3 regions of the Roseixanthobacter pseudopolyaromaticivorans genome follow, and region 1 is predicted to be linked to each of the others. Evidence: predicted binding sites of a transcription regulator. Region 1 holds the regulator's gene; each other region holds the start of a gene.
The links. The regulator LexA, encoded in region 1, represses DNA repair genes until DNA is damaged. The targets are predictions, from matches to a motif close to TGTTCNNNNTGTGTTCNG.

Region 1 (5,990 bases):
AAGGCCGGGTTCGATTTTCCCGCCGACAGCCTGATCCTGCCCGCCGGGCGACGCCTGAGCGACCGCGACGTGATGCTGGCGGCCGCAGCGGACCATCCCGTTCTGCGCGTCCATGCGCGCCCCAAGGTGGGCATCCTGCAAACCGGGGATGAACTGGTTCGTCCGGGCCAAGGCAGCGGCGCCCTCTCCGAGGTCGTCGTTTCAAATGTCTACGGCGTCGCCGCCCTCGCCCGTGCACACGGTGCCGAAGCCGTAGATCTGGGGCTCGTCGGCGATTCGCTGGAGGCCACCCGCGCCGCCATCCGCTCGGCCGCCGAATCGGGAATAGACGTGCTGGTCACCTCCGGCGGGGCATCTGTTGGCGAGCATGACCTGATCGTGCCGGCCCTGCGGAGCGAGGGCGTGACGCTCACCGTCCATCGGATCGCGCTGCGGCCCGGAAAGCCGCTGATGTTCGGTGCGCGCGAGGGCATGCGCGTGCTTGGCCTGCCGGGCAATCCGGTTTCCGCCTATGTCGGCGCCGTGCTGTTCCTGATTCCCCTGTTGAATGCGCTCCAGGGTGCCGCCCATGGCCAGCCTTTGCGCGCGGCGCGTCTTGGCTGCCCGGTGAAGGCCAACGATTCCCGCGTCGATTATATGCGCGCGACCCTGTCGTTCGCGCCCGACGGAGCATTGGTTGCAAACCCGCTGCCGATCCAGGACAGCGCCATGCTGACCACCCTTGCCACGGCCGATTGCCTGTTGATCCGCCCCGCCTTTGCGCCGGCCGGCGCGATCGGGGACCCCTGCCAGATCCTGCAATTGCCCTCCTGAAATACCGTTAACGCGATGTTCACCCTTGCAGAACACAAAAGGAACAGCTAATGCTTGTTCATGATTTGTTTCGGTTTTGGTGATCTCCTGCGGGTCATCGCTGCCGAACCGGAAGCGGGATGGGGACGGGTGAGACCATGCTGACGCGCAAGCAATACGATCTGTTGCGTTTCATCCATGAACGCCTGAAGGAAACCGGCGTCCCGCCCTCCTTCGACGAGATGAAGGAAGCCCTCGACCTTCGCTCCAAGTCGGGCATTCATCGGCTGATCACGGCCCTGGAAGAGCGCGGCTTCATCCGCCGTCTTCCCAATCGCGCTCGGGCGCTGGAAGTGGTTCGCCTGCCGGACAGCGCCGCCCCCGGCCTCGCCGCGAGCCGCGCCGCATCCTCAGGCGGGCGCGGCTTTTCCCCCAGTGTGATCGAAGGCAGCCTCGGCCGCGTACGCCCGCCGGTGGAGGACGAGGAGAGTTCGCCCACCGTGACCGTGCCGGTCATGGGCCGCATCGCCGCCGGCTCTCCCATTTCCGCAATCCAAACCCGCAGCCACACCTTGAACGTGCCGCCGGAAATGCTGGGCACGGGCGAGCACTTCGCGTTGGAAGTGCGCGGCGACAGCATGATCGAGGCCGGCATTCTGGACGGCGACACCGTGCTGATACGCAAATGCGACAGCGCCGAGACGGGCGACATCATCGTCGCCCTGGTGGATGACGAGGAAGCCACATTGAAGCGCCTGCGCAAGAAAGGCGCTTCCATCGCGCTGGAAGCGGCAAATCCCGCCTATGAGACCCGGATTTTCGGACCTGACCGCGTGCGGGTGCAGGGCCGGCTGGTCGGGCTGATGCGCCGCTATTGAGGGCGGGCAGCCCTGCCGATTTCGATCGTCAGCGCGCGGCGTCGTCCTGCATCTGTCCGGCAGCGCCCGGTCCCTCCTCGCCCTCGGCGGCCACCGGAGGCAAAGGCGGCATCCACGGGCGTTGCTGACGGGGAGAGCGCGCCGGAACGATGCGCCATCCCGCCGGGGACGACGGTACGTCTGGGGCCCTGAACAGCGCAAGCGTGCCGGTATGGGCCATGTCGGCAGGTGTAATCACCTTCGCCGGGCATTTCCTGGGAGCGGGGTGTGGGGTCACGACGAGCGCCGCGTTGAGGCAATCCGCCTCCAGCCCCTCCGGCCGGCGTGAGACGGCGAGGATGCCGCCGGGCGTCGTTGCCGTGCAGCCCAGCGGGTCGCAGCGAAAGGCATTCTCCAACCCCTCGGATTGCGCCGTGCGCGTATCGCTCTCGCGGCTGAGCCATTGCTCTGCCACCATCCGGTTCGAGCTGGCCCCGAGGATCGAGAGCTTGCCGTCGCCGCCACGCACCGCCACCGTGCGCCCGTTCGGTGCGATAAGAATGTCCGGCCGTGGCGCCGCGCCACCGAGCGCGAGAGCCACCAGCGCCGGGAAGACGGCGATTGCCGCAAGCCGCCCGCGCAGCAAGCACAGGCACAGCAGGGCAAGGCTCGCCGCGAGAACCGAGGGCGGGTTGAACCAGTCGGTCCGCAGGCCCGCACCCGGCAGTGCGGCCACCTTGTCCGAAACCCCCACCATGATGTCGAGGCCGAGCCCCATGACCGGCCATGCTAACGAATCCAGGCCGAACGGCAGCAGCAGCACCCCGAGCAGGCCGAACGGCATCACCAGGAAGCTCACGGCCGGCATGGCCGCGAGATTCGAAAGCAGGCCATAGGCTCCGATGCGCTGGAAATGCAGGGCTCCGTAAGGCGCGGTGGCAAGACCGGCGACAAGGGAGGTCATCGCAAGGCCGCCCACGAACAGCGCCGCTTTGAGCGCGACATGCGCGACGCGACCCTCGGCCGTCCATCCGAGGCGCAACGGCCGCAGCCGCTCGAACGCGGCCACCAGAGCGAGCGTGGCGGCAAACGACATCTGCATGCCGGGGTCGAGCACTGAAATCGGCGCCGCCGCGAGCACCAGCACCGCCGCCACCGCGACGCTGCGCAAAGTCAGTGCGGCGCGTCCGACGATCACGCCCAACAACACTAGGCCCAGCATGAGGAACGAGCGCTGCGCGGCGACATCGTTGCCCGACAGGACGAGATAAAGCGCGCTGCCGATCAGCGCGCAGAGCGCAGCCAGGGATTTAACCGGCGCGCCGAGCGCCAAGGGCGGGAACAGCGCCAGCAGCCCGCGCACCAGCGCGAACAGCGTTCCAGCCACCAGCGCCATGTGCAGCCCCGAGATCGACAGCACGTGGGTGAGGCCGGACAGGCGCATGCTCTCCTCCACCGCCGGCGCGATGGAGGAACGATCGCCCGTCACGAGCGCCACGGCAATATCGGCGGCGGTGCCGCTCAACACCAGGCGGATGCGCGCGGCGAGCGCGACCCGCACCGTGTGGACCAGCGAGGCAACGCGCACCGAGAGCGGCGGGGCCTGCGCGAGGTTTGTCGTCTTTGGCGGGCCGAGGGCAAAGCCCACCGCATCGATCCCCGCGAACCAGGGCGCGCGCCCAAAATCGTGAGCGCCGACCATCGCCGGCCCAAGCGGGGGCAGAAGGCGCGCGGAAACTGCGATGCCGGTGCCCACCGTCGGTGCCGAACCGCGCGGCAGCGAAAGGCGCACCCGCTCGGGCTTGAAATCCAGCCCCTTGGCCTGCGCCGTCTCGACGCGCAGGAGGATGCGGTCAGCGCTCGCCCGCTTCTCGAGGTGCTCCACAAATCCGGTCAGCCGCACGCTGCCCGCCGGCGGGATCAGGATCGGCCGCGTGATACGGGCGGTCTGGAGACATGCCAGGGTGAAGCCGCAGGCAAGAGCCGTCGCGCCCGCGAGCACGGCGAAGGAAAACACGTGCGCCCGCGCCGCCAGCGTCGCGGCCAGCAGCGCCGCCGTCAGCAGGAGGCCGGCGAGGAGGGAGGGCTCCTGATCGGCGCCGAAATACAGCAGGATGCCGGCGGCGAACAGCACCGGCAGCCACAACACCAGCCGCCCCGCCTCCGCCTCGGCGCGGATGTCTGCGGCAAGACCCGCCAGCAGGCGTTCCCGCAGATCGCCCAGAGCACCGAACGGACGCGGACGCGGCAGAGCCTGCGCCGCGCCCCAGACAGCAGCGCGCGCGCCGCGCATCTCCGTGCGCGGCGGGTCCTCCTCGCCAGTGTTTGATGTGCCCGCCATGCCCCCGCGTTCCCCAACGCGCGCGCCTATGCTACACGGGCGCCGCCCGCGCGCCATATGCCGGCGGTGCACACAGCATCCCGGCGGCACGCCCGCCCCGCTCCAGACCCCTTTTCGGCGGACCTTCATGTCAGAGATCGTTACGCGCTTTGCTCCTTCTCCCACGGGCTTCCTGCACATCGGCGGCGCCCGCACCGCCCTGTTCAACTGGCTCTATGCCCGCGCCAAGGGCGGCAAGATGCTGCTGCGCATCGAGGATACGGACCGCCAGCGCTCCACGAAGGAAGCCATCGACGCGATCCTCGACGGCCTGACCTGGCTCGGCATCGAATGGGACGGAGACACGGTCTATCAGTTCGCCCGCGTCGCGCGGCACCAGGAAGCGGTGGCGCAGATGGTGGCGCTGGGAAATGCCTATCCCTGCTATGCCACGGCGGAAGAGCTGGAGGAGATGCGCGAGACCGCCCGCAAGGAGGGCCGCCCGCCGCGCTATGACGGCCGCTGGCGCGATCGCGACCCCTCCGAGGCGCCGAAGGATCGCAAGCCGGTGATCCGCTTGCGCGCGCCGCAGGATGGCGAGACCGTAATCCACGATCTGGTGCAGGGCACCGTCACCTTCCCCAACAAGGACCTGGACGATCTCGTCCTGCTGCGCTCCGACGGCACCCCCACCTACATGCTGGCCGTGGTGGTGGACGACCATGACATGGGCGTCACCCACATCATCCGCGGCGACGACCACCTGACCAATGCCGCGCGGCAGACTCAGATCTATCGCGCGCTCGGCTGGCCGGTGCCCGAAATGGCCCATATTCCCCTCATCCACGGGCCGGACGGCGCCAAGCTGTCCAAGCGGCACGGCGCGCTCGGGGTCGATGCCTACCGGGCCATGGGGTACCTGCCGGCGGCATTGCGCAATTATCTGGTGCGCCTCGGCTGGAGCCATGGCGACCAGGAGATGTTCTCCACCGCGGAAATGATCGCTTTGTTCGATCTCGACCATGTGGGCCGCTCGGCCGCGCGGTTCGATTTCCAGAAGCTGGAAAACATCAACGGGCATTACATCCGCGCGAGCACGGACGATGAATTGTTCGATGCGGTCATGGCCCTCATCCCCTATCTGCCGGATGGCGCGGAGCGGCTGGCCAAGATGACGCCGGAGCACAAGGCGCAGCTGCGCGCCGCCATGCCCGGCCTGAAGGAGCGGGCGAAGACGCTGGTGGAATTGCTGGACAATGCCGGCTTCATCTTCGCCGAACGCCCCCTGCCGCTGGAAGAGAAGGCAAGCGCCCTGCTCACGGGGGAGGCGCGCGCCCATCTTGGTGCACTCCTGCCGGCGCTTGCCGCTGCCGAGTGGACCGTGCCGGCGACGGAAGCGGTGGTGCGCGCTTATGCGGAGACGGCCGGCGTCAAGCTCGGGGCGGTCGCCCAGCCGCTGCGGGCCGCCCTGACCGGGCGCACCACCTCGCCGCCCATTTTCGACGTTCTCTCGGTGCTCGGGCGCGAAGAAAGCCTCGCCCGGCTCAAGGAGCAGGCCGCGTGATCGGCCCGTTCCCGCGCAAATCGCCGGTGGAGGAGCCGCAGGCTGGCCCGTGCGAGGTGCATCTGGACCTCCAGGGGCTGAAATGCCCCCTACCCGCCTTGCGCACCCGCAAGGCGCTGGCGACCCTCGCGCCGGGAACCCTGCTGATCGTGACCTGCACCGACCCGATGTCGGTCATCGACATTCCCCATATCGCCCAGCAGACGGGCGATATGTTCGAAGGGCGCACGGTGGAAGCCGGGGTGCTCGAATTCCGCCTGCGCAAGGCGAAGTGACCGGGGCGAAGTGACCGGGGAAGGCGGCAGCGCCACCGCTCACGCCGCCCGCAGCGCGGTTTCCACCAGGCGCACCCAATAGGACGCCCCGAACGGGATCGCCGCATCGGCGAAATCATAGGCCGGATGGTGCAGGCCGGCGCTCGGCCCGTTGCCCACGAAAATATAGGCGCCGGGCCGTG
Region 2 (5,990 bases), 1.6 Mb from region 1:
AGCGAACGCAGCATCTGAGGATGGCGGATCGCCACCTGGCTCGCGATCATCGCACCCATGGAATAGCCGAGCACATCCACCTTCTCATGGCCCAGCGCCGCCACGAGGCCGGCCGCATCGTCCGCCATCTGCGCGATGGTCGTATGGTTCTGCGCCGTGTCCGAGGAGAAGCCGCAGCCGCGATTGTCGATGACGATCAGCGTGTGGTCGTGGGAGAGCGCTTCCAGCAGGGCGGGGTCCCAATCGGACATGGTCGCGCCGAGCCCCATGATCATGACCAGCGGCGCGCCATTCCCGCGGGCGTAATAGCCCATCTCGATCTCACCCACCTTCACCCGCTCGATGCGCGGCTGAAACGCCGTGGGCACCGGGGCATCTTGCGCGACCACCGGCCCGCTCGACAGGAACAGGCACATTGCGGCCAGTGCCGCGCCATATCGCCGGATCATCTCGTCCCCCGCAGCCTGCTCCGATCGGCGCACGGGTGCGGAAAAACGGGTCCCGCGTCAAGCGCGGCGTCGCGCCGGTCTGGCGGCAAGGCGGGTGCGCCTATAGATAGGGCACGACACGCCTTTGCCGGGCGCCCCGCCGGAGATTTCCATGGCCCTTCAGGTCGCGGTCCAGATGGACCATATCGCCCGCATCAATATTGCCGGCGATTCCACGTTTGCACTGTTGCTCGAAGCCCAGAGGCGCGGCCACGCCCTCGTGCACTACACCCCCGACCAGCTCGCCATGCGCGACGGCAAGGTGTTCGCCACCGTCGAACCGCTGACCGTCGCCGACGAGGCGGGCAAGCATTTCACCTTGGGCGAAAAGCGGCGCGTGGCGCTGACCGATTACGACGTGGTGCTGCTGCGCCAGGACCCGCCGTTCGACATGGCCTATGTGACCACCACCCATATGCTCGAGCGCATCCACCCCAAGACGCTGGTGGTGAACGACCCCGCCCAGGTGCGCAACGCGCCGGAGAAAATTTTCGTCACCGATTTTCCGGAGCTGATGCCCCCCACCCTGATCACCCGCGACCTGGACGAGATCAAAGCCTTCCGCGCGGAATTCGGCGACGTGGTGATGAAGCCGCTCTACGGCCATGGCGGCGGCGCGGTGTTCCGCCTGACCGCCGACGACCTGAATTTCGGCTCGCTCTATGATTTCTTCGCCGTCACCTTCCGCGAGCCCTGGGTGATCCAGCGCTTCCTGCCGGCCGTGAAGCACGGCGACAAGCGTATCATCCTGGTGGATGGGGAAGCCGCCGGCGCGGTGAACCGCGTGCCCAGCGAAGGGGATCTGCGCTCCAACATGGTGCGCGGCGGCGCAGCAAAGCCCACCGACCTCACCGACCGCGAGCAGGAAATCTGCAAGCGCATCGGCCCGGCGCTGCGGGAACGCGGCCTGCTGTTCGTGGGCATCGACGTGATCGACGGCAATCTCACCGAGATCAACGTGACCTCGCCCACCGGGCTTCGCGCCATCAAGCGGCTCGGCGGCCCCGATATCGCCGCGCAGATCTGGGACAAGATCGAGGAAAAGCGGGGCGCCTGAGCGCGCCGCTTTCCTCACACGCGGAAAGGCCAGCCATGCCCCAGCCCTTGACCGTCTCCATCCCCCACAAGCTCGGCAAGGCGGAGGCGACCCGTCGCCTCCAGGGCGGCCTCACCAGCGTGCGGGCGAAGTTCGGCGACAAATTGCAGGTGATGGAAGAGACCTGGACCGATTCCCACCTGCAATTCCGCGTCGGCGTGCTGGGCCACACCGCCCACGGCACGCTGGACGTGGCCGACACCGCCGTGCATCTCTCCGTGGAATTGCCCTGGCTGCTGCACCTGATGGCGGAAAAGGCCAAGGCGCTGATCCAGAAGCAGGGCCAGCTGATGCTGGGCCAGAAGAAATAGCGTTCAGACCGGCGCGAAGAGAAGTGTCGCGGTATCGAGCGTGAAGCTGCCGTCGGCCTCGATCTCGAAATGGGCGCGCACGTCGCGCGTCGCCAGTTCTTCAAGCGAACGGATCGCCGCCACGTGCAGATCGGGCGTATTGATGCGCGCGATCCAGGAGGAAAACTCCAGCCGCAGCCGTCCTTCCGTAATCGACTGACACGCCAGACCTACCGCCTCGGCACGCTCGACCCACTCGCTGACCGCAAAATCGCGGGCGTGGGAGGGATCGCGCAGAAGCTCGATGGTCTGCAGGAACGTATCCAGCACATCGCTCGGCGGCGCCACCACGTCCATGAAGATGGCCCGCCCGTTCGGCTTCAGCACGCGGCGCGCCTGCGCCAGCCCCGCGGAGAGATCGCGCCAATGGTGAGCGCTGAAGCGCGAGACCACGAAATCGAAGGTGGCGTCGGGAAACGGCAATTCCTCCGCCACGCCCCAGGCGGTCTCGATATTGGAAAGGCCGCGCCGCTGCGCCTCGCCCGCGACCGCCTCCAGCATGCGGTCGGACAGGTCATAGGCAATCACCTGCGCCACATGGGGTGCCACGGTGAAGCTCACATGACCGCCGCCGCAACCAAGATCGAGGACCCGCGCCGCGCCGCGGCCCGCCATCATCTGCGCAAGGGCATCGAGATCCGCGCCTTGGGCGTGGACCGCGCTCGCGACATAGGCGGCGGCCTGGGGGCTGAACTGGGCGGAGACGAGGCGCTCGTGGTCGCCGTCTTTCAGATCGGTCATGGTCATGAGGCAAGGCTTTTGGTTGCGCGAGGGATCGCGGAAGGAAGGCGGCGTGCGCATGTCCCTCATCGCACCATAGCAACGATGCAGACCAGAGCAAATGCAACCAGCAGACCACGCACGCAGACCGGAGCTGCGCTCCGCAACGGGCTGCGACCGAAGGGAAGGAGGCGCTCCGTGCCGCCGAGGCTGCCCCACTCGGCCCAGCCGAGACGGGGAGAGGGCTCGGTCTGCCGCGCGTCCTCGCGGCGCGGCTTGGGGGACAAGGGCTGAATATGGGTCATGGAACCACCTCCAGGCGCGCGCCGATGATTGGAACAGCCGGCCGTTTAGCTCCACAGGGCGTGGAACGCGAAAGCCAGCACCAGCAGCGGCACAAGGCAGGCCGCCTTCAGCGCCATGCGGGCCAGCGGGCCGGGCCGGCGAATGCCCCGGGTCTGCTGGGGCGGCAGCGGCCGTGCGCGCGGAAAGGGGGTGCTGGTGGGGGAGAAATAATAAGATTGGGTCATGGTCGGTCCTCACGGCAGCCCTTATCGCGCCGCTCGCCGTAAGGGCGCGATTGGGAACACGCGGCCCTCCCATAAAGGCCGCATAAGGGCGCATGTTCCCAATATGTTCTTGTGCCGACACGCCCACTCCACTACCCTCTTCCCCACTGGCAAGCCGGGGGGCTGAAGCGTGATCCAGCGTGTGGCGACGGTGGCGTTCGAGGGCGTGGATGCGCGCCCGGTGGACGTGCAGGTGCATGTGGCGCCGGGCCTGCCGGCGTTCACCATCGTCGGCCTGCCCGACAAAGCGGTGACGGAAGCCAAGGAGCGGGTGCGCGCCGCCCTGATCGCCTCCGGGCTCGCCCTGCCCGCGCGGCGGATCACCATCAATCTCGCGCCCGCCGATTTGCCGAAGGAAGGCTCCCATTACGACCTGCCCATCGCGCTCGGGCTGATGGCGGCGATCGGCGCGATTCCAAGCGATGCGCTCGCCGGCTTCACCGTGGTTGGGGAACTGGGGTTGGACGGCTCCATCGCCGCTGTCGCGGGCGTGCTGCCGGCGGCGATCGGCGCCAATGCGCGCGGCCACGGGCTCATCTGCCCCGGCGCCTGCGGCGCGGAAGCCGCCTGGGCCAGCCCCGACATGGAGATTCTCGCGCCCATCTCGCTGATCCAACTGGCGAACCATGTCACGGGCCGGCAGATCCTCGCCCGCCCCGATCCGCGCCTGCGCCCGCCCGGAGGCTCCGGCCTGGACCTCAAGGACGTGAAGGGCCAGGAAACCGCCAAGCGCGCGCTTGAGGTTGCCGCGGCCGGCGGCCACAATCTGCTGTATGTGGGCCCGCCCGGCGCCGGCAAATCCATGCTGGCCCAGCGCCTGCCCTCCATCCTGCCGCCGCTCTCGCCGGCGGAGATGCTGGACGTCTCCATGGTCGCGTCGGTGGCGGGCGCGATCCAGGACGGTGCCCTGGTGGACCGCCGCCCGTTCCGCGCGCCGCACCATTCCGCCAGCATGGCGGCGATGGTGGGCGGCGGGGCGAAGGCGAAGCCCGGGGAGGTCTCGCTGGCCCATCACGGCGTGCTGTTCCTGGACGAATTGCCGGAATTCTCGCCCCAGGTGCTGGATTCCCTGCGCCAGCCGCTGGAAACCGGCGACGTGCTGATCGCCCGCGCCAACCACCGCGTGACCTATCCGGCACGATTCCAATTGATTGCCGCCATGAACCCCTGCCGCTGCGGCCATGCGGGCGAGCCCGGCTTCACCTGCAAGCGCGGGCCGCGCTGCAAGGAGGATTATCAGGCGCGCCTGTCCGGTCCGTTCCTCGACCGCATCGACCTGTATCTGGACGTGCCGGCCGTCACCGCCGCCGATCTGGTGCTGCCCGCCCCGGCGGAGGGCTCGCGGGAGGTGGCGGCGCGGGTCGCTGCCGCGCGCGCCCTCCAAGTCGAGCGTTACGCGGCGCTGGACCGGCCGGACATCCGCACCAATGCGCAAGCCTCCGGCCCGCTTCTGGAAGTGGTCGCCGCGCCCGATGCCGGCGGGCTCGCTTTGCTGCGCGATGCCGCCAGCGCCATGAACCTCTCGGCGCGCGGCTACCACCGCGTGCTCAAGGTGGCCCGCACCCTCGCCGACCTCGGCGGGGCGGAGAGCCTCGGCCGGCGGCATCTGGCCGAGGCTCTGGCCTATCGCGCCCTGGCCGACCGCTCGCGCGCCGCAGCCTGAGCCGCCCCGTGCGACTCGAGGGCGGCCGCAGGCTAACGCCCCACGCTACATGGCGTTGATGGCGAGGCCTTCGTAATAGGTGATCTGGCACAGATCGCCCAGTTCCACCTTCTGCAGATCGGCCAGCACCTGCGGGTTCGCCGCCTTCACGGTGCGCACCACGCCGTCGAGCCCCTCGAAGCTGATGGTGCCGTTGGTCTTGTCGATATTCACCAGCATGGAGGTGATGGTCACTTCGCGGAAGCCATAATCCTCCGGCCAACCCGGCAGGCCGTCCTTGAGCACCAGTTCGGAGATCGCCACGCCCGGCGTGCCCTGGTGTGCCTTGCCCAGTGCGGTGACGAGGCCCGGCAGCACGCGAATGAGCAATTGCCGGCTGTTGGCGAGCTGCATGACATCGCCCAGCAGCGGCGGGGCGATCACCGCCCAGCGCTTGCCGTTCGGGGTTTCCAACACCACGCGGCGGGTGGCGGGATCTGCGGAAACGAACCGCGCCTGATAGCTAAGCACGTTCATCGCGCCGACGCCCGGCACGTTGATGACGCTCACAGCGGCGGGGGTGGGCCTAGCCTGCGCGTGGGCGAGGCTCGAAAACGCGACGCTCAGCGCCAAGCTGCAGCCGGCGACGCCCGACAGAAAACGAACCTTAGACATGATGCCCCCGAATCCCCGAATTGCCCAACCGGGTTTCGCGCTAGCATGCGCTCCCAGCCCCGGCAATGCGCCACCGCCGTCATATGACACGACCGGGGTGTCACAATCTGTCATTGTCACATAGCCGTAGGAAAACTATGGTGAATGTGATGGTCACGCGGGATGAACGCGCACAATGCGCGGACCCGCTTTCGAGCTCGTCTGGGACGGCGCGCGGCATCCCATAGAACCGCCGTTGTCCAGCGGCGGCCCGAGGAGGGGGTCGTTGCATGAAACGCCAAGATCCGTCCGGTTCAGGTCTCGACCCGCAGCCCTTCAGCTGGCCGGCTCTGGTGGGCCGCGGCATCGACGTAGCCAAGGAAGGCTTCGCCAAGTTTCCGGGCGCCAAGTTCGGCGCGCCGCTGTTCGCGCCGCCCATCCTGCGGGCGGACGGCAAGCCGGCGCTGAACG
Region 3 (5,990 bases), 180 kb from region 1:
TGGCGGGACGCATCTTTTCCGGCGGGTGGGCCGGCGGGGTGATACCTGTGGCGCTCGCGACTGTCGGCGATCGCGTGACCATGCGGCAGCGCCCCCAGGCGCTCGGACGCCTGCTCATGGCCATAGTCCTGGGCCAGCTCGGCGGGGCCATGGCCTCGGGCATGATCTCCACCCTAATCGGATGGCGCGCCGTGTTCTGGTGCACGGCGGCGGTGGCGGGTACTGCGGCGTTCGGCGCCATGTTCTTCCTCAGCGAGACGGCAATTCCGCAGCGCCCGTCCGTGCGCGGGGCGCTGGAGCGCTATCGCGTGGTGTTCAGTAATCCCCTCTCGATCCGCCTGTTCCTGGTCGCCGCCATCGAGGGCGCGCTGATCTTCGGCGTGTTCCCGTTCGTTGCCGCCCATATGGTGGGGCGCGCACTCGGAGATGCGGTGGAGGCGGGCTTCGCCCTCGGCATGTTCGGCGTGGGCGGCGTGATCTATACCTTCCTGGTGGCGGTTCTGGTGCGCCGGCTTGGCCTGTCCGGCATGGCCGGGCTCGGCGCGACGGTGGCGGGGATATGCCTGATCGCCATTGCGCTGGTGCCCTCGCTCGGCCTGATGCTGGCGCTGTTCGGCGTGCTCGGTTTTGGCTTCTACATGATCCACAACACCTTGCAGATCATGGCCACCGAGCTGGTCCCGGCGGCGCGCGGCTCGGCCGTGGCGCTCTATGCCACCTTCTTCTTTTCCGGCCAGGCGTTGGGCGCCCTGCTGGCGGCGCAGCTGGTCGGCCTCATCGGGCCGGTGGAGCTGTTTGCGGGCGCAGGCGTGTGTCTGATTGCGCTCGCCTGGCCGGCCTCGCGCCTGCCGCGTCGCCTCAAGCCTGCAGCATCGGAGCCGGCGCCGGTCGATCCCTCGGCCTGAGGGATCGAGCGTCAGATATCCAGCAGATCCTCGCCCGCAAACGCGGCACGCTCGGAAATGAAGGCGAAGCGCGCCTCCGGCTTGTTGCCCATGAGACGTTCCACCAAGTCGGCGGTGTCGGCCTGCGCCGCCGCCTCGATGGTGACGCGCAGCATGGTGCGGGTGCGCGGATTCATCGTGGTTTCCTTGAGCTGCGCCGGCATCATCTCGCCGAGGCCTTTGAAGCGGCCAATCTCCACCTTGCCGCGGCCGGAGAATTCCTTCTTCAGCAACTGGTCCTTGTGGGCATCGTCCCGGGCGTAGAGCGTCTTGGCGCCCTGGGTGATGCGGTAGAGGGGGGGCACCGCCAGAAACAGGTGGCCCTCCTCGATGAGCTTCGGAATCTGCCGATAGAAAAAGGTGACGAGAAGAGAGGCGATGTGGGCGCCGTCCACGTCCGCGTCGGTCATGATGACCACCTTCTCATAGCGCAGGTCCGCCTCGCGATATTGGGCGAGCGTTCCGCAGCCGAGCGCCTGGAGCAGGTCCGACAATTGCTGGTTCTGGGCAAGCTTGTCGCGCCCGGCGCTGGCGACATTGAGGATCTTGCCACGCAGCGGCAGCACCGCCTGGGTCTTGCGATCCCGCGCCTGCTTGGCCGAGCCGCCAGCCGAGTCGCCCTCGACGATGAAGATTTCAGACCCCGCCGCCTCGGTGTTGGAGCAATCCGCGAGCTTGCCCGGCAGGCGCAGCTTGCGCACGGCGGTCTTGCGGGAGATCTCCTTTTCCTGCTTGCGGCGCAGGCGCTCTTCCGCGCGCTCCACCACATGGTCCAGCAGGCGGTTGGCCTGGACCGGATTGGCGGCAAGCCAATGGTCGAGCGGATCGCGCAGCGCCTGCTCGACGATGCGCGAGGCCTCCGCCGTGGCGAGCCGGTCTTTGGTCTGGCCCTGGAATTCCGGCTCGCGAACGAACACGGAAAGCATCGCCGCGCAGCCGGTGGTAACGTCGTCGCCGATCAGGATGGCCGCGCGCTTCGCCTGGCCAATACGCTCGGCATAATCGCGCAGGCCCTTGAGCAGAACCAAGCGCAGCCCGTTCTCATGGGTGCCACCGTCATGGGTGGGAATGGTGTTGCAATAAGAGGAAATGCCGCCGTCGCCATCGGCAACCCAGGCCACCGCCCATTCCACCGAGCCGTGGCCGCCTTGCTTCTGGATCCGGCCAGCGAAGATTTCGTTATGGACCAGCGTCTGACCTTCAAGGTCGCCCGCGAGATAATCCTTGAGGCCGCCCGGGAAGCGGAAGGTCATCTTGTCCGGCACGCCGGTTGTGCCCACCAGCAAAGCGGGGTCGCACGACCAGCGGATTTCCACGCCGCCGAACAGATAGGCCTTGGACCGCGCCATGCGGAACACGCGGGCGGGCTCGAAATGCGCACCTTCGCCGAAAATTTGGGGATCGGGATGGAAGCGCACCTTGGTGCCGCGCCGGTTGGTGATGCGGCCGACTTCGGCAAGCGGCCCGAGTGGTGCACCTTTGGAAAAGCTTTGGCGGTAAAGGGTCTGGTTGCGCGCGACTTCGATTTCCAGATGGTCGGACAGCGCGTTTACCACCGAGACGCCGACGCCGTGCAGGCCGCCGGAGGTTTCATAGACCTTGCTGTCGAACTTTCCGCCCGCGTGCAGCGTGGTCATGATGACTTCGACGGTGGACTTGCCGGGGAATTTGGGATGCGCCTCCACCGGGATGCCGCGCCCGTTGTCGGTCACGGTCAGCGTGCTGTCGGCGGCGAGATGCACTTCGATAAAGGTGGCGTGCCCGGCCACCGCCTCGTCCATGGAATTGTCGATCACCTCGGCGAAGAGATGATGCAGGGCTTTGACATCGGTGCCGCCGATATACATGCCGGGGCGGCGGCGCACCGGCTCCAGCCCTTCCAGCACCTCGATATGGGCGGCGGTATAATCGCTCGCCATTTCCGGCACGGCGGCGGGTGCCTTCGCGCGGGGGCTCGGGGCCTTGCGGGCAGGGGCGGGAGCGGCAAACAGATCGTCGTTATCGGACATGAGGCTCTTTAAGTCGCTTTAGGGGCGAATCGCCGCCGGCCATCATGCCAGGGCGAGGGAACGAAAGGGAACATACCGGAAACGCGCGCAGCGCGGGACTGGTCACTTATCCCTGTCTTTCGCCTGATATGGGATCGGTGTACAGACCCCCGACCGAACACGCCCGCGCAGCGTTCCGCGCACGGATGGGTACGGCCAACGTCACACGGCCCCTGGCGGGCGGGAGAAGGACATGTCGGAGACAGCAAAGGCACGGATCGCGGTTCTTGGCGCCTCGGGTTACACCGGGTCTGAACTCGTGCGCCTTCTGCTGCGCCATCCGCGTGTCGAGCTGGTGGCCCTGACGGCGGACCGCAAAGCCGGCCAGTCCATGGCCGACGTATTCCCGCAGTTCGCCCCCTATGCGCTGCCCAAGCTCGTGACCATCGACGAGGTGGATTTCAACGCGGTGGACCTCGTGTTCTGCGCGCTGCCGCATGCGACCACTCAGGAAGTCATCAAGAAGGTGTTCGAGCAGGCGCCGAAGGTGAAGGTGGTGGATCTTTCCGCCGACTTCCGGCTGCGCGATCCCGGCGCCTATGAAAAATGGTACGGCCACCCCCACGGCGCCCTCGATCTCCAGAAGGAAGCGGTGTTCGGCCTCGTCGAAATCTATCGCGACGAGATCCGGAAGGCGCGGTTGATCGCCAATCCCGGCTGCCACACCACCACCTCCATCCTGCCGGCTGTGCCGCTGCTGGAAGCCGGCGCCATCGAGCCGGAAACCATCGTCATCGACAGCAAGACCGGCATGTCCGGCGCCGGCCGCTCGGCGAAGGAAGCGATGCTGTTCTCCGAGGTTTCCGAGGGTATCCACGCCTACAGCGTCGGTTCGCATCGGCACATGGGCGAGCTGGATCAGGAATTCACCAAGGCCGCCGGCCGCCCGGTCGCGCCCATGTTCGTGCCGCACCTCGCGCCCATGAACCGGGGCATCTATGCGACGCTCTATGTGCGCACCACCGGCGCGAAGGCCGAGGATCTCCACAAGATCCTGGCGGATTTCTACAAGAGCGAGCCGTTCGTCCATGTCCTGCCGTTTGGCCAGGTGCCGCAGTCGCGCCATGTGCGCGGCTCCAACATGGTGATGATCGGGGTCGTCGCGGACCGCGCGAGCGGCCGGGCCATCGTGCTCTCCACCCTCGACAATCTGGTGAAGGGCGCGTCCGGCCAGGCGGTGCAGAACATGAACCTCGTTCTCGGCTATCCCGAGACGCTCGGCCTGGAGCAGATCGCGCTCATGCCGTGAGCGCTGCGCCATGATCCGTCGCGGGCCGCTGCAGCATGCGGCCCGCGCTTTCCTGGCCGCCGCCATTGCCTCCCAATTCGCCGGCTTGCTATAGCGGCGGGGAAGGGCGCGGACGGTATGCGGAAAATTGCAGCGCTCGCGTTCGGAACATGCTTCAACCGCCCGCGGTTGAGCCATCTGTTGGCGCCGCCCCGTCATCGGGCGCGGTGCGTGCTGGGAGCTGTCCATGTCCGTCGATCAGGCGACCGTCCGAAGGGTTGCGCATCTCGCGCGCATTTCGGTGCGCGAGGAAGAACTTGCGCCCCTTCAGGAGGAGTTGAACGCCATCCTCGCTTTCGTCGAGCAATTGTCGGTGCTTGACGTGTCCGGAGTCGAGCCCATGAGCGGCGTGATTCCGCTCAGCCTGCCCCTGCGCGAGGATGTGGTGAGCGACGGCCATTATCCCGAAAAAATTCTCGCTAACGCGCCCGATGCCGAGGGCGGCTTCTTTACCGTGCCGAAGGTGGTGGAATGACCGCGCTCAATCAGCTCACCCTCACCCAGGCGCGTGAAAAGCTGGCGCTGCGCGAGTTTACCGCGGTCGAACTGACCCAGTCCTATCTCGATGCCATGGATAAGGCCCGCGGTCTCAACGCCTATCTGGAGGAGACGGCGGAAAAGGCACTCGCCATGGCGGCGGCCAGCGATGCCCGCATCTGCAATTCCGAGGGCGGCCCGCTGGAGGGCATGCCCATCGGCGTGAAGGACATGTTCTGCACCGACGGTGTGGCAACCACCGCCGGATCGAAGATCCTCGAGAATTTCGTGCCGCCCTACGAATCCACCGTCACAGCGCAGCTCTGGCGCGACGGGGCGGTGATGCTGGGCAAGCTCAACAATGACGAATTCGCCATGGGCTCGTCCAACGAGACCTCGGCCTTCGGGCCCGTGGTTTCGCCCTGGCGGCGCGAAGGGGAAACGACTCCGTTGGTGCCCGGCGGTTCGTCCGGCGGATCGGCGGCGGCGGTGGCGGCGTTCCTGTGCGCCGGCGCAACCGGCACTGACACCGGCGGCTCGATCCGCCAGCCGGCGGCCTTCACCGGCACCGTGGGCATCAAGCCGACCTACGGACGGTGCTCGCGCTGGGGCATCGTCGCCTATGCCTCCTCCCTCGATCAGGCCGGTCCGTTCGCGCGCACCGTGAACGACGCGGCCCTGCTGCTGCGCTCCATGGCCGGGCATGACCCGAAGGATTCCACCAGCGTGGACCTGCGCGTGCCCAATTATGAGGACGCGGTGGGCGCCTCGGTGAAGGGCAAGCGCATCGGCATTCCGCGCGAATATCGCGTGGAGGGCATGTCGCCCGAGATCGTCGAACTGTGGGAGCAGGGCGCGGAAATGTTGCGCGACGCGGGCGCGGAGGTGGTGGATATCTCCCTTCCCCACACGCAATACGCGCTGCCCGCCTATTACATCGTCGCGCCCGCCGAGGCCTCCTCCAACCTCGCGCGGTATGACGGCGTGCGCTATGGCCTGCGCGTTCCGGGCCGCGATGTCGCGGAAATGTACGAGCGCACCCGCGCGGCCGGCTTCGGCCACGAGGTGCGCCGCCGCATCATGATCGGCACCTATGTGCTCTCGGCCGGCTATTACGATGCCTATTACCTGCGGGCGCAGAAGGTGCGCAGCCTCATCAAGCGCGACTTCGACGACGTGTTTGCGCAAGGCGTGGACGCCGTGCTGACGCCGACCACGCCTTCGCCCGCCTTC

Region 2: the regulator LexA is predicted to act here: its motif matches at 3,278-3,295, upstream of V5F68_RS17520 (YifB family Mg chelatase-like AAA ATPase).
Region 3: the regulator LexA is predicted to act here: its motif matches at 3,020-3,037, upstream of parE (DNA topoisomerase IV subunit B).

Annotation. Positions count from the first base shown of each region.
Region 1 is NZ_CM195539.1:2,090,497-2,096,486, forward strand. It holds gene V5F68_RS10060 (molybdopterin molybdotransferase MoeA) at 1-813, shown strand, start outside; gene lexA (transcriptional repressor LexA) at 951-1,670, shown strand; gene V5F68_RS10070 (ComEC/Rec2 family competence protein) at 1,699-3,990, opposite strand; gene gltX (glutamate--tRNA ligase) at 4,118-5,533, shown strand; gene V5F68_RS10080 (sulfurtransferase TusA family protein) at 5,530-5,808, shown strand; gene V5F68_RS10085 (M20 aminoacylase family protein) at 5,848-5,990, opposite strand, start outside.
Region 2 is NZ_CM195539.1:3,718,024-3,724,013, forward strand. It holds gene V5F68_RS17490 (alpha/beta fold hydrolase) at 1-449, opposite strand, end outside; gene gshB (glutathione synthase) at 601-1,545, shown strand; gene V5F68_RS17500 (polyhydroxyalkanoic acid system family protein) at 1,581-1,895, shown strand; gene V5F68_RS17505 (class I SAM-dependent methyltransferase) at 1,899-2,681, opposite strand; gene V5F68_RS17510 (hypothetical protein) at 2,741-2,959, opposite strand; gene V5F68_RS17515 (hypothetical protein) at 3,005-3,184, opposite strand; gene V5F68_RS17520 (YifB family Mg chelatase-like AAA ATPase) at 3,354-4,886, shown strand; gene V5F68_RS17525 (hypothetical protein) at 4,932-5,540, opposite strand; gene olsB (l-ornithine N(alpha)-acyltransferase) at 5,810-5,990, shown strand, end outside.
Region 3 is NZ_CM195539.1:2,266,864-2,272,853, reverse strand. It holds gene V5F68_RS10945 (MFS transporter) at 1-905, shown strand, start outside; gene parE (DNA topoisomerase IV subunit B) at 917-2,953, opposite strand; gene argC (N-acetyl-gamma-glutamyl-phosphate reductase) at 3,186-4,241, shown strand; gene gatC (Asp-tRNA(Asn)/Glu-tRNA(Gln) amidotransferase subunit GatC) at 4,468-4,755, shown strand; gene gatA (Asp-tRNA(Asn)/Glu-tRNA(Gln) amidotransferase subunit GatA) at 4,752-5,990, shown strand, end outside.